3 regions of the Protofrankia sp. CiP1_Cm_nod3 genome follow, and region 2 is predicted to be linked to each of the others. Evidence: riboswitches for the same ligand, from Rfam matches in the RefSeq annotation. Region 2 holds a riboswitch; each other region holds the start of a gene.
The links. Region 2 has a riboswitch for cyclic di-AMP ahead of AC5LUJ_RS00770 (C40 family peptidase). Riboswitches for the same ligand answer to the same signal wherever they lie in the genome.
Positions count from the first base shown of each region.

Region 1: linked by a shared signal. The riboswitch ahead of AC5LUJ_RS10355 (transglycosylase family protein) and the one ahead of AC5LUJ_RS00770 (C40 family peptidase) in region 2 are both predicted to bind cyclic di-AMP.
Region 3: linked by a shared signal. The riboswitch ahead of AC5LUJ_RS18655 (C40 family peptidase) and the one ahead of AC5LUJ_RS00770 (C40 family peptidase) in region 2 are both predicted to bind cyclic di-AMP.

Region 1 covers NZ_CEVIVD010000040.1:17,010-21,230, reverse strand. Annotated here, with positions in the region: gene AC5LUJ_RS10355 (transglycosylase family protein) at 460-1,179, opposite strand; cyclic di-AMP (ydaO/yuaA leader) riboswitch at 1,187-1,335, opposite strand; gene fbaA (class II fructose-bisphosphate aldolase) at 1,923-2,960, opposite strand; partial or broken gene AC5LUJ_RS10345 (hypothetical protein) at 3,972-4,221, shown strand, end outside.
Region 2 covers NZ_CEVIVD010000001.1:186,862-193,059, forward strand. Annotated here, with positions in the region: gene tkt (transketolase) at 10-2,106, shown strand; gene AC5LUJ_RS00760 (cold-shock protein) at 2,431-2,868, shown strand; cyclic di-AMP (ydaO/yuaA leader) riboswitch at 3,418-3,583, shown strand; gene AC5LUJ_RS00765 (hypothetical protein) at 3,657-3,971, opposite strand; gene AC5LUJ_RS00770 (C40 family peptidase) at 3,952-4,326, shown strand; gene AC5LUJ_RS00775 (peptidoglycan-binding protein) at 4,724-5,512, shown strand; gene AC5LUJ_RS00780 (S1C family serine protease) at 5,811-6,198, opposite strand, start outside.
Region 3 covers NZ_CEVIVD010000118.1:543-6,740, forward strand. Annotated here, with positions in the region: partial or broken gene AC5LUJ_RS18650 (4-hydroxybenzoate 3-monooxygenase) at 1-738, opposite strand, end outside; cyclic di-AMP (ydaO/yuaA leader) riboswitch at 1,262-1,437, shown strand; gene AC5LUJ_RS18655 (C40 family peptidase) at 1,626-2,600, shown strand; gene AC5LUJ_RS18660 (CE1 family esterase) at 3,004-3,654, opposite strand; gene AC5LUJ_RS18665 (MarR family winged helix-turn-helix transcriptional regulator) at 3,910-4,437, shown strand; gene AC5LUJ_RS18670 (type 1 glutamine amidotransferase) at 4,549-5,295, opposite strand; gene AC5LUJ_RS18675 (MurT ligase domain-containing protein) at 5,351-6,198, opposite strand, start outside.

The DNA.
Region 1 (4,221 bases), on a different contig from region 2:
AATGGGCTAAGCGCCTTGAACGTGTCACCGTAGCTGACGGTGTGACTCCGCCCCGCGGCGGGGTCGCCTTCTCCGATTTCTGTGACTTATGGTGACGGACGAAGTTTCTTTCGTATCGTGAATGTGCTTGTTGTCACTTCTGGGGCACTCCGGGAAGCGGAGCCGTCCGGAGCGGTCCCCGGCCCTGCCGGGCCGGATCCGGGCCGGCCGCATCCGGGGTTCTCCTGGATGCGGCCGGAGGCCTGGCATGAAAGGGGATCGTGGCTGCGCTGTCCATGGCGCGCCAGCCCGGTCCGGTCGGATGTCCAGCCACGGGTGGGCCGGCTGTGTGCGGACTGTGCGTGCCGCCGGTGGGCGGTGCCGTCCGCCAGAGGCCGTTCGACCGCTGGGTCGTTCGGCCAGTTGCCGGCTGTTCGGCCGGCTGTTCGGCCGGTTGGCCGGTTGGTTGGCTGGCCGTGTTCAGTCGAAGGTGGCCGTCCAGGTCCGTGGGCCGCAGATACCGTCCACCTGCAGTCCCCGCGAGTTCTGCAGGAGGGTGGCGGCGAAGGCGGACTGGGGGCCGTAGCGGCCGTCGATCCTGATCCGGTAGCCGAGCCTGTTCATCTGGCGCTGCCAGGCTCGTACGTCCGAGCGCACCTGATAGATCAGCCCGGTGGTGAACAGCGTGTTGTCCGCGAGACTCTGCGCGCTCTGACGCACCACCCAGCGTTGGGCCCCGGTCGACCCGGCCGCGCCCGCCGAGCCGGTGCCGGTGCCGGTGCCGGTGCTGGGCGATCCGGCCCCGGACGAGCTGGCGCTCGCCACCAGCTGGTCGGCGCCCATCCCCTGGCCGCAGACCGGCCACTGGCCGAAGCCGGACCGGTTGGCCAGTCTCAGCGCGGCCTCGTCCTGGGTGGCTGGCAAGGCGTCGCTGGGCAGCCCCGGGTAGCCGAGGCTCTGCCAGGTGCTCAGCGAGAACTGGTAGGCACCGTAATAACCGTTGCCGGTATTGACGGTGTAGTCCCCCCCGGACTCGCACTGGCGTAGCTGCGCCCAGGTGGTGGCGGCGCTGGCGGGCTGTGACATCACGATGCTTCCGCCGACCGCCGCGGCCAGCGCGGGAGCGACTACCAGCGCCCGCGCGCCCAGCCGGATTCGGCCGGTTCCGTGCTGTCGATTTCGGGAACGTGCACTGGACATATTGGTTTTATGCCCTTCCCCACGCCTGCGAAGTGAGCTGTCGGGTTCGGGCTGGGACTGCCCGGCCGCATGTGCGGCTTCACCCCGAGGACGCCCGGTATCGGCGCCCAGAAGTGGGTCCCCCGTTCCTGCCACGAGTTTGGGTTTTCGTCGGGCGAGGGCAGGATTCGGCGTGCCGCCCGACGTGTGTTCGCTGTGTCGCGAGCACGGCGCAGACCATAACAACAATTGCTGGGCGCCGAACAAGCGGGGAATACGCTTCGTGAGGATGTGCACACCGGGCCGGCGGCTCTTGTCGGGGCCCGGGAGCGGATGGTAGCGCACGGGTACGCGCGCTTATTGATTTCATCATACTTTTATTGCCGGGAAAACTCGGTATCCCGCCGTGCCGGTGGCGATCGGGGCCGGATTATCCGGATAGGAGCCAGTGCGTGGGCCGGCGATCCGCGTGCTATGGGCCGGAAGCCGGGCCCGGCCGGCCCGGCGCCCGCGGCGCGGAACACCGCTGATTCAGCCGAAGACACGTCGAACGGCAGGACCATACGTACAGTGCCGTGATCCGACGATGATGCGACCTTTCCGGAACCTGCGTCATATACGGATGGCCGTTGAAAGGTGACGGCCATCCGGTCACCCGGGCGCCGGGAGGCCGATGGGTCGGCACCCGCACGCGAACGCTCGCCAGCCGGACGACGAAGCCCGGTCTGGCGAGCGTGTTGTGGGGCCGTCCCGCCCAAGCGGGGTCAGTTGGCGAGGGAGCGTCCCGCGGAACGCAGGTCCTCGCACGCCTTCACGACTCGGGCGGCCATGCCGACTTCGGCCGCCTTGCCGTAGCTGCGCGGGTCGTAGTGCTTCTTCACGCCGACCTCGCCGTCCACCTTCAGAACGCCGTCGTAGTTCCGGAAGACGTGGTCGACGACCGGCCGGGTGTACGCGTACTGGGTGTCGGTGTCCACATTCATCTTGATCACGCCGTAATCCACCGCTTCGCGGATCTCGGACAGGTCGGAACCGCTCCCGCCGTGGAAGACCAGGTCGAGAGGTCTGGCCCCGGCTGGCAGCCCGAGCTTCTGCGCGACATACTGCTGACCATCCCGCAGGATACTCGGACGGAGTTTCACATTGCCCGGCTTGTATACCCCGTGCACGTTTCCGAAGGTTGCCGCGACCAGGTAGCGGCCCCGTTCCCCGGCGCCGAGGACCTCGACGGTCCGCCACATGTCCTCGGGCGTGCTGTACAGTTTCTCGTCGATCGCGCCGACGATGCCGTCCTCCTCACCGCCGACGACACCGATCTCCACCTCCAGGACGATTTTCGCCTGGGCCGTGTCCGCCAGCAGCGCGTCGGCGATTTTGAGGTTCTCCTCGATCTCGACCGCGGAGCCGTCCCACATGTGGGACTGGAACAGCGGCTCGCGGCCCTCCCTGAGCACCCGCTCCTTGGAGATCGCGACCAGGGGGCGCAGGTAGGTGTCGAGCTTGCCGGCAGGACAGTGGTCGGTGTGCAGCGCGATGTTGACCGAGTACGCCTTGGCGACATGGTGGGCGAACTCGGCCAGCGCCTGCGCGCCGAGCACCATGTTCTTCACCCGGGTACCGGAGAGAAATTCGGCCCCTCCGGTGGAAATCTGTACGATACCGTCGCTCCCGGCGTCCGCGAAGCCCTTCAGTGCGGCATTCAGGGTTTCACTCGACGTGACGTTGATCGCAGGGTAGGCGAATGCCTCCGCCTTGGCCTGGTCGAGCATCTGGGCGTAGATATCTGGGGTGGCAATGGGCATCGGTCTGGCTCCTGTGGACAGTCGGGGCGCGGCATGCCCGGTTCGGTGATATTTTACCGATTCGGACGTGTGCCGTGCCGGGAAGTTGCGCGAAGGGTATGACGAACGCTCCCCGTCCGGTAGGACGGCCGCAACGGGTGAGTACGGATGTTCTGTCGGGTGTGGTGCACTATGCCGTCGTCCTCACTCCCGGCTTCGTCGGGAGCGGTGTCGTCCGTCGGTTTCCGGTTACCCGGTGACGTTTTCGGTTACCCGGTGACATCGTCCCGCTCGCAGCCGGGGCAGCCCATGACCGGCTCGGGCGCGTCGCTCATCGCGGGGGAGCGCATCCAGCGGATCCTCGATCGCGTGGATCTCGTTGCTGCGGCCCGCACCGATCTGTGCCCGGCGGACGCGTGCTGGCGACCGGGGTACCGTCGATCGCGATTTCCGGTGCCATGGCTCGTTATGTTACCGGGAAGCATCCGGCCGCGCTCCGCCTGAATGCGCCGGAAGCCGCCCGTACGGCCTGGGCTGTGCCTTCTGCCAGGCCTTCTGCCAGCGCTTTGGCACTCCGGCTCGCGGCAGCGGCCGGTTTGTTCCATGGCCGCGGGCCTTATGTCCCGCCATGCCCCGCCGCGGTGTGCCGCGGCATGCCCGGGCACATGTTCCCCACCGCGTGTCCCCACCGCATGTTCCCGTCGCGGGGCCTCGCGGTATTGCTCCCGCCGTGCCCGACGCGTGCTCCCGTCTTGTCCGATGTGCGCTCCCGTCGCGGCTGGGCGCGTGACGTGACCGGGGCAGTCCAGGCGGTCCGCCCACCGGAGCGGACATGGCCGTCGGGCCGTTCGCCGGCACGGTGGCGAATGGGCCCGATGACCCGTTCTGTCCGCTGTTCGCTATTGTGGGCACCGGTCGGACGGCTGGCGGCGGCATGGTAATGACCTTGACGCCCGATGGCCGCTCCGGCGGGCCCGGATCCATGGGCCGGCGAAGGGGGACACACGGGGGGCCGACCGGACGGAAGGTTCCATGGATCGACATCGCGGCTACGGCCGTGCCCGCCGGAGGTGGCCTGCCGCCGTGTCGGCGGTCGTCCTCGGCGTTCTCGCGGCGGTCGCGCTGCTCCTGACACGGTTCACCACACCGGCCGGCCCGGCCGGCGCGGCCGGCGCGGACAGGTCCGTCGTCGCCCCGGCACTGGCGTCGTCGACGGCCGTGCTCGCGCTCGCCGCCCGGTCGACGGCGGGGCCGACGGCCGACCGCGGCACCGTCAGCGGCG
Region 2 (6,198 bases):
AGGATGTACATGACGCCCACCGAACAGCCGGCCATCACCGACACGGACGATCTGTGCGTCGCGACGATCCGCACACTGTGTATGGACGCGGTGCAGGCCGCGAACTCCGGGCACCCGGGCACCCCGATGGCCATGGCACCGGTGACCTACACGCTGTGGCAGGAGTTCCTGCGCTTCGACCCCGACGATCCCTCCTGGCCGAACCGGGACAGGTTCGTGCTGTCGGCGGGGCACGCGTCGGCGTTGCTGTACGCGATGCTGCACCTGGCCGGTGTCCGGGCGGTCGGCCCCACCTATGAGACGCCCGGCGGGCCGGCGGTCACCCTCGACGACATCAGACGCTTCCGCCAGCTGGACGGGAAGTGCCCCGGCCACCCGGAGTACCGCTGGACGTCCGGGGTGGAGGCGACCACCGGGCCGCTGGGCACGGGCGCGGCGACGGCGGTGGGCATGGCCATCGCCGGGCGCTGGCTGGCGGCGCGCTTCAACCGGCCCGGCTTCGACGTGTTCGACCACGACGTGTACGCGCTGTGCGGTGACGGCGACCTGATGGAGGGGGTCGCGGCCGAGGCGGCGTCGCTGGCCGGCCACCTGGGGCTGGCCAACCTGTGCTGGATCTACGACAACAACCACATCAGCATCGAGGGCGGCACCGACCTGGCGTTCACCGAGGACGTGGCCACCCGGTTCATCGCCTACGGCTGGAACGTCACCCGGGTCGGTGACGCCAACGACCGCACGGCCCTGGGCCGCGCCTTCGAGACGTTCCGCCGCGAGCCGCACCGCCCGACCCTGATCATCGTCGACAGCCAGATCGCCTTCGGCGCCCCGACCAAGCAGGGCACCGCCGCCGCGCACGGGGAGCCGCTGGGGGAGGAGGAGATCCGGGCGACGAAGCGGTTCTACAACTGGCCGCCGGAGGCCCGCTTCCTCGTCCCCGACGGGGTGTACGAGCACTTCGCCGCCGGTGTCGGCAAGCGGGGCCGGGCCGAGCGGGACAGCTGGCTGGCCCTGCTCGGCCGCTACCGGGAGGCACATCCCGATCTCGCCGGCCAGCTCGACCTGCTGTGGGGCGGGCAGCTGCCCGACGGCTGGGACGCCGACATCCCCGTCTTCCCCGCCGACGGCAAGGGCCTGGCCACCCGGGACTCCTCCGGGAAGGTCCTCAACGCCGTCGCTGCCCGGGTGCCCTGGCTGGTCGGCGGCTCCGCCGATCTCGCCCCGTCGACGAAGACCCGGCTGACCGTCGACGGCGCCGGGGACTTCCAGGCCGCCAGCCCGGGTGGGCGCAACCTGCACTTCGGCGTCCGCGAGCACGCGTCGGCCGCGGTGGCCAACGGGCTGTCCCTGTCCGGGCTGCGGCCGCTGTGGTCGACCTTTCTGATCTTCTCCGACTTCGCCCGCGGCGCCCTGCGGCTGTCCGCGCTGATGGAGCTGCCGGTCATCCACGTGTTCACCCATGACTCCATCGGGGTCGGGGAGGACGGGCCGACGCACCAGCCGGTCGAGCAGCTCGCCTCGCTGCGGGCCGTCCCCGGCCTGCTGGTGATCCGCCCCTGTGACGCGGGCGAGGTCGCGCAGGCGTGGCGGGTGGTGATGGGCCTGGAGCAGGAGCCGGCCGCGCTCGTCCTGAGCCGGCAGGCGCTGCCGACGCTGGACCGGGCCCGCTACGCCGACGCCGCCGGGCTCGCCCGCGGCGGCTACGTGCTGGCCGACCCCGCCGACGGCGACCCCGAGGTGATCCTGATCGGTACCGGCAGCGAGGTGCACCTGGCCCTGGCCGCCCATGAGGAGCTGGCCGCGCAGGGGGTGCGCGCCCGGGTGGTCAGCCTGCCGTCCTGGGAGCTGTTCGAGCGGCAGCCCGCGCGGTACCGCGAGCAGGTGCTGCCGCCGGCGGTCCGCGCGCGGGTCGTGGTCGAGCAGGCCGCCACGCTCGGCTGGGAACGGTACGCCGGCCCGGACGGGGTGATCATCGGGATGCGGACCTTCGGCGCGTCCGCCCCGCTGCGGGACCTGCAGACCAGATTCGGTTTCACCCCGCGGGCGGTGGTCGACGCCGCCAGGCAGAGCCTGGCCGCCGTCCACGCCGCCGGTGACCCGGCGTAGACCGTAAGGACACGGATCCGCGGCTTGTGACCATGACGTCGACGGCCGGCTGGCCCCCGGGGCGCTTCCGGGGGCCGGCCGGCCGGTCAGCTGGTCAGCTGGTCGGCCGTTCCGCCCCGGTGTATCCGCGCTCGTTCCCCATCGGCCGCTGTCGGTCGTTCCGCGCTCCGGGTGTCGGGCTTGACCTGGGTAGGCGTACCTGAGACGGTGAGCAGGTCCTGCGGTCGCGCGAGCGGTCCTGGGGCTTGGTTGTACACAGGTTCGTCTGGTGTGCAGTTCACTTGGTACAGGGCTGGTTGGCACAGAGGTTGTACAGGGGCAGATGTGGTGGGTACTGGTAGAATTCTGCGTTTCGACGGGGTTCGCGGCTACGGTTTCATAGCGCCCGATGCCGGTGGCGACGACGTTTTCATGCACGCAAACGATCTTCAGGACGAGAAGCACCTGTTCCAGCCCGGAACGCTGGTGGAGTTCGAGGCGGAGGAGAGTGACAGGGGCCCGAAGGCCTCGGTCGTCCGTCTGATCCGCCGGGCTCCGGCCCGTCCGGCGCCCGTGTATCCGGTGGTCTCCCCAGGTGTGGTCAACGGGCGTTCGAGCGCCGACGACGACGACATGTGCGACGTCCTCACCGTCGGGGAGTTCCGGCATCTGCTGACCGAGACGCTCATCGAATCGGTGCCGACCCTGACCGGCGGCCAGATAAGCCAGATACGGCAGCGACTGACCACCCTCGCGCAGGCGCGCGGCTGGGTCGAGTCCTGACCGACGCCGCTCCGCCCGGGGCCCTGCCTGGCCCGGGGCGGACCGGCGGCCCCGCTGGTGCCCGGGCGTCACTGATGCCCGGACGCTGCGCCGTCCGCGCTGGCCATGCCGCCGGCCGCGGCGTGCGCACGTCCGGGTTCGTGGCGTTGCTTCGGCGGTCCGTGGGCCCACCCGGGCGATCCACTGCGCCCGACAGCGCAAACGCTGTTTCGGGCAGTGCAAATGCTGTGCCCGACAGTGCAAATGCTGTGCCCGACAGCGAAACACAACGGTGGAAAAAATGTTGTTGCCGGTCCGCATCGGCCGTTTCACGATACGCGCTGGTTAACCATGGGAGCGGTGTGTAGCGCCATCACGCTGCGGCCAGCTCGTACCGTCCCGGCAGCCATCCTGGGACGGCCCGCGTAAATGATGCGTACGGTGAGTGTTGTGCGCCGACATGCCGAGAAAACCGCCGCTTGCGGTTACCAAAAGTAGTTCGCTACGTTGGCCGGGCTCTCAACGGCACCGGACCGCACGCCGAGTTCTGTCCACGGTCCGGTGTCTTCCGACTAGCGATCGCCAGGACAGAAGCGGGGGACCCACCTTTCCGCCGGACGTCGCCACCACGGTGGCCGTCCTTGGGGTGAAGTCGGCCGCGCAGGTATCCGCGCGTCGACCGGGCTTCCCGGCCCGAACCCGACAGCTAACCTCGCAGGCGTATGGGAAGGATCATCGTTGCCTGCACACCAGGTGAATTCAGGTCCGGCTGCCGTAGGTCATCCCAGTCCCAGTTCCAGGCGCGGTCGTCATCGCGCGCCCACGACCCGCTCCGCCCTCGGCCGGATATCGGCACGTACCGCGGTTGCCGCCGCGGCCACCGGTACCGTCGCCCTCTCCGGGCTGGCCGCACCGGCCCTGGCGAACGACCGTGGCGCGGGCACGGGCGGGACGGGGTGGACCGACGCCGCCACGGCCGGCACGACCACCGCGGCCGGCACGACCGCTGCCCGGCCCGCTACCTTCACGATCACCCCGGCCGTCTGGTCGGCGGCCTCGTCGCCGGCCGCCGCCGCGGGCGTGCGCACGCTGTCGGCGCAGCCGGTGAGTTTCTCGACGTCCACCAGTGGTTTCGGGGCGAAACTCGTCTATCTGGCGTCGAAGCAGGCCGGAAAGCCGTACGTGTGGGGTGCCGAGGGGCCCCGGGCGTTCGACTGCTCCGGCCTCGTCCAGTACATCTACAAGCAGCTCGGCCGCAGCGTCCCGCGGACGGCCAACGCGCAGTACAACGCCTCCCAGAAGATATCGAAGAATGCCCGGCAGCCCGGTGACCTCATTTTCTTCGGCCGGCCGGGCGGCATCCACCACGTAGGGATCTACGCCGGGAACGGGATGATGTGGGCCGCCCCGCACACCGGGGCCGTGGTCCGGCTCCAGAAGGTCTACACCGGCAGCCATCTGGTCGGCCGTATCAGGTGACCCGCCCGCCCGGGCCGGGCTGGCGGCCACGGGGTGTTCGGGTGCCCCGGGCGGACAGCGCGGGCAACAGCCGGCGGCCGCCGCGAAAATTTCTCCCGGCCACTGCCGGGTAACTGTTCCTGGAGCCCCGGGCAGGTCCGGCGCGGGTCCCGCGCCGGATATCCAGAAAATTCCGGCCGGAGCGCACGGTGCTTCTCCCGGAGCGCTCCGGAAATGACCGGGAAATTTTCTGGACGAATGCGGTCGACGGCCTGCGCCCCGGTCTGCCCGACGTGTTCCAGTCGATCAGGCGCGCTGGGAAGAGCAAACCGTCGGCTGCTCGAAGGAAATGCTGTCCTGGCGCCGCCAGTGAATTTGACGAGCCATTTCGACGATACTTTTGGATGAGAAACTGATCATGTCCAGGGGAAGACACAGAAAACCCGGCCGGTGCAACGGCGCGGCATTGGTGGGCACCGTCGGGCTCATCGGGACGACGGCCGGAATGATGCTGACCGCGGCCCCGGCCAGCGCGGCCGGGCCGTCCGGGCCCGCCGTCGTCGCCGACACGGCCATCGCCCGTGTCGCCGCGAACGCGGGGCTGCCCAGCTGCCGAGGGGTGCCGCTGGGCACCTGGGTGGCGGTGGCGCTCGCGGAGTCCGGTGGCAACGCCAGGGCGCGTAACGCGCACGGTGAGGACTCCCGCGGGCTCTGGCAGATCAACGCGCGGGTCCACACGGGCTGGCTGGCGGGCCGGAACCTGTACGACCCGGCCACCAACGCGTGGGCGGCGAAGAAGGTGTGCGACAGTCAGGGCGTGCGTGCCTGGAGCGCCTACACCAACGGTTCCTACCGCCGTCATCTGGCGCGGGGGAACGCCGCCGCGGCAGCGGCGAAAGCCAGCCCGGCGAGCATGTCGACAACGCGGTCGAGCGCCCCTGTCCCGCCCGTCAGCGGGATCAGCTACATCACCCGGAACTGTTCGCTGCCAGCGTCCACGGCAACCGTGAGAAACGGCAGCAAAATGCGTACCGAGGTGGCCGCGGTACAGCGGCGGCTGACCGGTATCGGATATCCTCTCACCGTCGACGGGATATTCGGCCCGCAGACCACCAGGGTGGTCAAGGAATACCAGCGGCGGCACGGCCTCGCGGCCGACGGAACAGTCGGCGCCCGCACCTACGCCCAGCTGTTCCCGTGCGGCTGACGGCTGGGTGCCACTGACGGCCCTGGGTGCCTCCCCCTCCCTCGGGCACCCGGGGCGCCACCGTCCGCGGGCGGCCACCGTCCCCGCCTGGGCGGGCCGGTGGCCGGCGGCCGCCCGCGGACGTTCGCCCACCAGGCCGCGACCGGCGTGAGTCTGTTGTCGTGTATGTTCATGTTTTCTGGCCGTATCAGCGCATTCTGGCTGTATTGGCGCATGCTGGCAGCATCAGTACATTCTGGCTGTATAGGCGCATTTTTGCCATATCGGCGTACACCGCGACAAACTCGTGCCGATCTTCTCAGGTGAGTGCCAGTTCCTGCGGGACGACGATGACGTCGACGAGCGCGCCGCGCCGCCACACCGTCAGTTCGAGCGGGCGGCCGATGGTGTCCTCCGTCATCAGCCGTTGCAGATCCCCCGGGGTGGCGACCGGCTGCCCGGCGACGGAGAGCACCAGGTCGTCGGCGAACAGGCCGGCGCGACCGGCCGGGCTGCCCGCGACGACCTCGGCCAGCCGCACCCCGTGCCGCCGGCCGGACCGCTCGGCCAGGTGTGGCGGCAGCGGTGCCCGGGTGCTGGCGACCCCCAGGTAGGCGCGCCGTACCCGGCCGTCGCGCATGAGCGCGGCGAGGATGCGGCGGGTGGTGGCGTTGACCGGGACGGCGAGCCCGAGCCCGATCCCGGCG
Region 3 (6,198 bases), on a different contig from region 2:
GGCGAACCCCCGGGGACTGACCCCATAAATGATCTTATCGGTGGACGGGGCGACCGCGGCCAGGACCGCGAGCCAGGCCCATGCGCTGTCGCGCTGCCGGATGGAGCGTAACGCGCCCTCGGGGATCGATCCTCGGGAAACACCATGATGGCCGTCGCAGCCCGCGATGAAACGGCTTTCCACCACCTGCCGCTGCCCGCCGGCCGTGACGAAGGAGACGGCGGGGTGGTCGGAGGCCAGCGCGCCCAACATCACGTCAGTGACGCCGAACTCGATGACGCCACCCGCGGCAAGGTAGGCGGCAACCAGGTCGGCGACAAGCTTCTGCTGCGGGTAGACAACGTGGTGGCGTCCGCCCGCATGGCGAGCATACTCGACGACAAACGCTCTGCGACGATGTCGGAACTCACAGTCGTGGTGCGGCACACCTTCGGCTCGCAGGCCGTCGGCGAGCCCGTTGCGCTCCAGGGCGTCCACCGCCGCCGGCCCGAGCAGCCCGGCGCGTGGACGGCTTTCCACCCTGGCCCGGCTGGCGGCCTCGAGCACGAGCGTGTCGATACCCCGACGAGCCAGCACGACCGCGGCCACCAGGCCCGCGACACCCGCGCCAATCACAACAACGCCCACCCGGCGAGGACGCGGCCGGGAGGCGGGCGCGTCCGGCTGGCGCACACCACGCCCGTCCGGCACGGACCCCGACGCGGACCGCGTCATGGCGAGCGCCTCCCCGGGGAGCATCGGCACGATTCCTGATCATCCGTCACGCTGCCCTGATCACGTGACTGACCTGGAAGGACCGATCCGGACGAGGCACTGCCAGAGTACGACGTCACATTCCGACACGCGTCAGAAGGCCGACAACTCGGCATCAACCAATCGGACAATTTTCGTAAAAAGAGCAGAGTACCGCCAATGGGCAGCCTTGATCGCTACTTAACGTAGCAGTATTGCTCACTATCTGTACTCGAAGGCTCCTGGTCGACCGTCTGTCGCCGCTATGGCGTATTGTCATCCTCCGCATCCCGCAAGTCACGGAAAGCGGCACGTCAGTCGGGCGACCGAAGGCCACAAGCCAGCCGGTCGCACCCGGCGCCGCCCCGGCCGGCGAAGGAGGATGGGGTAGAAGAGCCGGTTATGACACTTCATACAACTACTTGGGGTAGTTGTGAGGGACTAGTGTTTACTAGCGCCATCCGTATGAACTAGTCTCGCGCCGACGTCACGACGCACCGGGCCGAACTGCCGAATCCTGCCCACGGTCCCGGTGTTCCCTCCGAGTCGTCACCAGGGCAGGAGCGGGGGACCCATCCTCCACCGGACGGCATCGAACCGCGGTGTCGCCCTCGGGGTGAAGTGTGCAGCGCGATGGTCGCGCGACCCACCGGGCAGCCCAGCCCGAACCCGACAGCTCACCTCGCAGGCGAACGGGAAGGATCACAACCTTGTCTGCGCATGATGTGCAGCCTGATCCAGCAGTACGATCGCGTTCGTCGCAGGCGGCTGCGCCGTCGTCCCGCCAGCACCCGATCGACCGGCACGTCGACCGTCCGGCACGCGGCCGGCATCGCGCGCCCGCGCCGCAGCCCGGAACGGGCCGCTCGCGAGCCCGGGCCGCTGTCGCCGTGGTGACCACCGGTACCGTCGCGGTGTCCGGTGTCGCCCTGGCCGGATGCGCCACGGCCGACTCGAACTCCGACGATGCCTCCGTCACCTCGCCGATAACGCTTGGATCACAGTTCGGCAGCCAGGCGTCACTGGCCAACCTGCGCACCTCGACCATCAATCCGCTGTCCACGGGTGGTTCCGGATCGGTCACCAGCCAGGTACTCAACCAGACCGACCTGCATCCCAAGAACGGCGTCGTGCTCAAAGTCACGAATCCGGACGTCTCCGTGAAGGCCGACCAGCCGGTGGAGATGGGGTTCTCCCTCGAGGACGCGGTCACCCACGCACCGCTGGTCAATCAGCTTGTCAAGGTCCAGGTGAAGCTGCCGGAGGGATGGGCCACCTTCAAGCACCTCTACACCAACGAGCAGGGCTTCACCAGCTACACCGCGAAGGTTCTCACCACCACGCAGATCACTGCGATTTTCGACGGGACCGACGCCCTGCGCTCGACACGGTCGACGAACGTCGGCACGTTGACCGTGATTCCCAACACCCCGCCCGTGCAGCGCTCTCCCCAGATCACTGGCCTCGATGCCCCGACCATGAGCAACGCCATCTCGGGCGCGCTCGCGGCCGCCAGCTCGCTGGGTGAACGGGCGGTGTATCTCGCGGCCCAGCAGGCCGGGAAGCCCTACGTCTATGGCGCTGAGGGCCCCTACACGTTCGACTGCTCAGGACTGGTCCAGTACGTCTTCAAGCAGCTGGGACGCAACATCCCCCGCACCGCCGAGGGACAGTACGAGGCGACCACCAGGATATCGCAGTACAACAAGCAGCCAGGTGACCTGATTTTCTACGGCGCACCAGGTAACATCTACCACGTCGGTATTTATGCGGGCGATGGTAAGATGTGGGTGGCACCCAAGTCAGGTGATGTCGTCTCGCTGAGGGCCATCTATACCACGTCATATTCCGTCGGCCGGGTTTTCTGAGCGAACCGGTCAGCCCGCGTCCACATCCGGCTGTCAGTACGCGGCTTCGCGTAGTGGCAACCAATATACTGTAGAAACAATTCACAGGCGGGTTCCCGCGCGGCCTCCCCCTCCGATTGTGCGTGAACCTTGCCGCCAGGTCGATCTTGTCGACGTCGACACCGGCCTGGCGGCGCTCCGCGGCATCCCGCGATGATGACTTCCGCTGGTTGGACCGAGCCAACCCCCCCAGCTCGGAAAGCCCGGCGGAACAAGAGGCTTCCGTCGGCCGGTCGTACTGGACCCCCCCCACAGTCCGGCCGGTCGGCGGGAGCCGCCCTCTCCCACCGACCGGATGCGCGGCCGAGGCTGGAACCTCATCAGACGCCTTCTCCGCGGGCCTCCCAACCCCGGATGCCCGCTCCTACGCCTTGGGCTTCCTGGAGAAGTCCCACAGGCTGCGCGTGACCTGCTTGTCCCACGTCCCGTCGACATGCTGGACATGGGTTCCCGACGGGCAGTTCGGGACCTGCCCGACCGGCCCCACCACCGCGACGGCGGCGAACTTCAGGTTGTTGTCAGGCGCCCCGCAGGCAATCGTGAGGGCGGCCCGCCCACCTTCGCCAAGACCCCAGATGTAGATCTTGGACTGGTCGATCTTCGACCGCTTCTCCGACACGTAGCGCACGACGTCACGCAGGTACTGCACGTCCGCGCCCCGGGGGTCGTCCAACCTCCATTCGCCGTCCACGGCTTCCGGGTAGACCACGGCGAAGTGCTGCCGGTCGGCAAGCGTCGAGGCTTCGGTGATCTTTTCGATCGCAGCCGCGTCGCTGTTGTTGTCATGCAGGACGAGGACCAGCGGCAGGGGCTTGCCGGGGTCGGCGTCGGCATGAACGGCGAGCTCGCGTTCGGCGGAGGCGTACCCCGCCGGTATCTTCGCCCGCTCGGTATCCGGGCTACCCGAGCGAGACACGTAGATCCAGGCGACCACGAGCACGGCACCGATGATCAGCACCCGCTTGCGGTTCTTGGCCCATAGCTGTTTCCCGGCTTTCAGCGGATTCGACACCACGAGACAACCGAACCACACCAGGAGCCGTCGATTCGGCAGATTCGCCTCGCGTCGCGGGCAAGTCGGGGCCACCCGGAGTGCGCTGTCTCACACCCAGTCAGCTTGCGATACCGATTGACTACTAAAAGTAGTCAAACAGGCATGTCCGGTACGGCAACCACGGCACGGCTCGTTCGTTGACGTGGTGTATCCACCAGAATCTCGACAACATCGGATTGCGGGGCATACGGCTGCCGGAACAGGGGTGAGGCCGAAGTGGACAGTGGTCAGGAACTCGACCATCGACTGATCAAGATTGAACACGAGCTGTCGGTGTTCGGCCGGCGCGCCGAACGCTTCCGGATGGCCATCGCCGGCGAGTCCGGGACGGTTCTGGACCGCTCCGCCTACCTGCTGCTCAGCCACATCCACGAACACGGCGCCGTACGGCTGACCACCCTGGGCACGGTGTTCGCCCTGGACATCTCCACGGTGAGCCGCCAGATCGCCGCGCTTGTCACGGCCGGGCTGGTGGAACGCGCCACCGATCCCAGCGACCGGCGGGCGACGCTGGTGAGACTCAGCACCCGCGGCCAGCAACGCTACCTCGCCACCCGCTCCGCACGGGTAGAAAAAATCAATACCCTGGTACGCACCTGGGACCAGGAGGAACTCGGTGTCTTCGGCGCGCTGCTGAGCCGGCTGAACGTGGCGATCGCCGAACACGACCGCGCCCATCTGCCGCCGCAGCACGACGAGCCGTGTCCCGCACCCGCCACCCCGCCGGCCGTCAGGACGGACTGACGGCCGACGGCCGGGCACCGGGCGACAGGCCGCTCCCCCCGCGTCCGGGCGCAGGCCCCCCGGCTGCTTCCCGCGCCCACCGAAGGTTCCCCGCGGCCGCCCGGCCCCGGGTCAGGCATGGACGTCCAGGGCGTGCAGGCGTGCCTGGCGCAGCACCTCCGTCTCCGGCGGGCCGGCCAGTTCCGGCAGCCAGCCATGCACCCAGGACAACAGCAGGTCGGCCAGGGCCGGGTTCTGCGCGAGGACCGGACCGTGCAGGTAGGTACCGATCACACGGCCGTCCACGACACCGTCGGTGTGGTCCGGGGTACCGTTACCGACCCCCTTGCGCACGATCCCGAGCGGCCGGCCGTGCCCGTTGGGCAGTGCCCGGGTACGTCCCCCGTGGTTCTCGTAGCCGAGCAGCAACGGCAGCTCGAGCTCGGGGACGGGCTCGACGACGATGTCACCGACCGCGCGTGGCGGCACCGGCTGCTCGAACGAGCGTCGCGTCTCCACGTCCACCAGGCCCAGGCCGTCGTGGATACGGCCCTCACCGGCGGGGAAGGACGCACCGATCACCTGGTATCCGGCGCACACCGCGAGCACGGCCGCGCCCTGGGCCACCGCGTGCGCGATCGCGCTGTTGCGGCGCAGCCCCTCGGCGGCCAGCACCTGCGGCTCGTCCTCACCGCCGCCGAGCAGATAGATGTCGCAGCCGGCCGGCACCGGCTCCCCGGCCGGGACGCCGATCACCTCGGCCGGCAGGCCACGCCAGCGCAGCCGCTGCGCCAGCACGGTCGCGTTGCCGCCGTCGCCGTACGTCCCGAGCAGCTCCGGGTAGATCAGGGCGATCCGGGTCGCCGACTCCCGGCTCATGCCGCGGCCCCGGTCATGTCACCGTGGATGGTCACCTTTTTGGTCACCTTTTTGGTCAACTGTTCGTCCTCACCGGGGCGACCCGCCCCAGGATGTCGCGGAAGGCGGTGTAGTTCGCGACCACATCGACGATCTTCTCGTCCAGAACCGCCGCCGCGCTCTCGGCATCGGGATGGACCGTGTGCGGGATCTCCGCGTATGCCAGCCGGACGCTCATGTCCTCCTTGCGCCCACCGGTGACCAGCACCCGCCGGCCCCGCAGCCGCTCGAACGGGACATCCCAGATCCACGACGGGTCACGCCCGTCAGCGGTCTGCGCGTTGAAGTCAACGATCACCGGCCGGGTGGGCGTGCTGTTGAGCAGCTCCATCATCTCCACCCAGCCGGCCGGGTTCTTCGCCAGCAGCAGCCGCCCGCGGGTACCGGAGTCGCCGAGCTCGACCTCCTGGTAGCGGCCCTGGACGTCCTCAAGGCCGGTCATCGCGGCCAGCGCCTGCTCGACCTCGACCCCGAAGAGCTTCGCCGCCGCGGCGGCCATCGCCGCATTGCCGAGGTTCACCCGGCCGGGCAGGTCGATCGACGCCGTGAGGTGACGGCCGAACCAGAGCAGCTCGTGCGGCCCGGTGACCGAGACAAGGGGCTCAGGCCGGGCCAGCCCGCAGCCGCACCACCAGCCCGTGGCGTTGCGGTGCAGCAGGCTGGCGCACTGCGGGCACACCATCGCGTCCGCCGTCCAGTTCTGGCCCGCCGACACCCAGACCTGGTTCGACCAGCCGGCGGCGGCCCAGGCCACCAGCGGGTCGTCGGCGTTGGCGATCGCGGTCGCGCCGGGCAGCTCGGCGCCGAGATCACGCCAGAGGCTCGCGATCCGCCGGGTCTCGTTCGACCGGTCGAGCTGGTCAC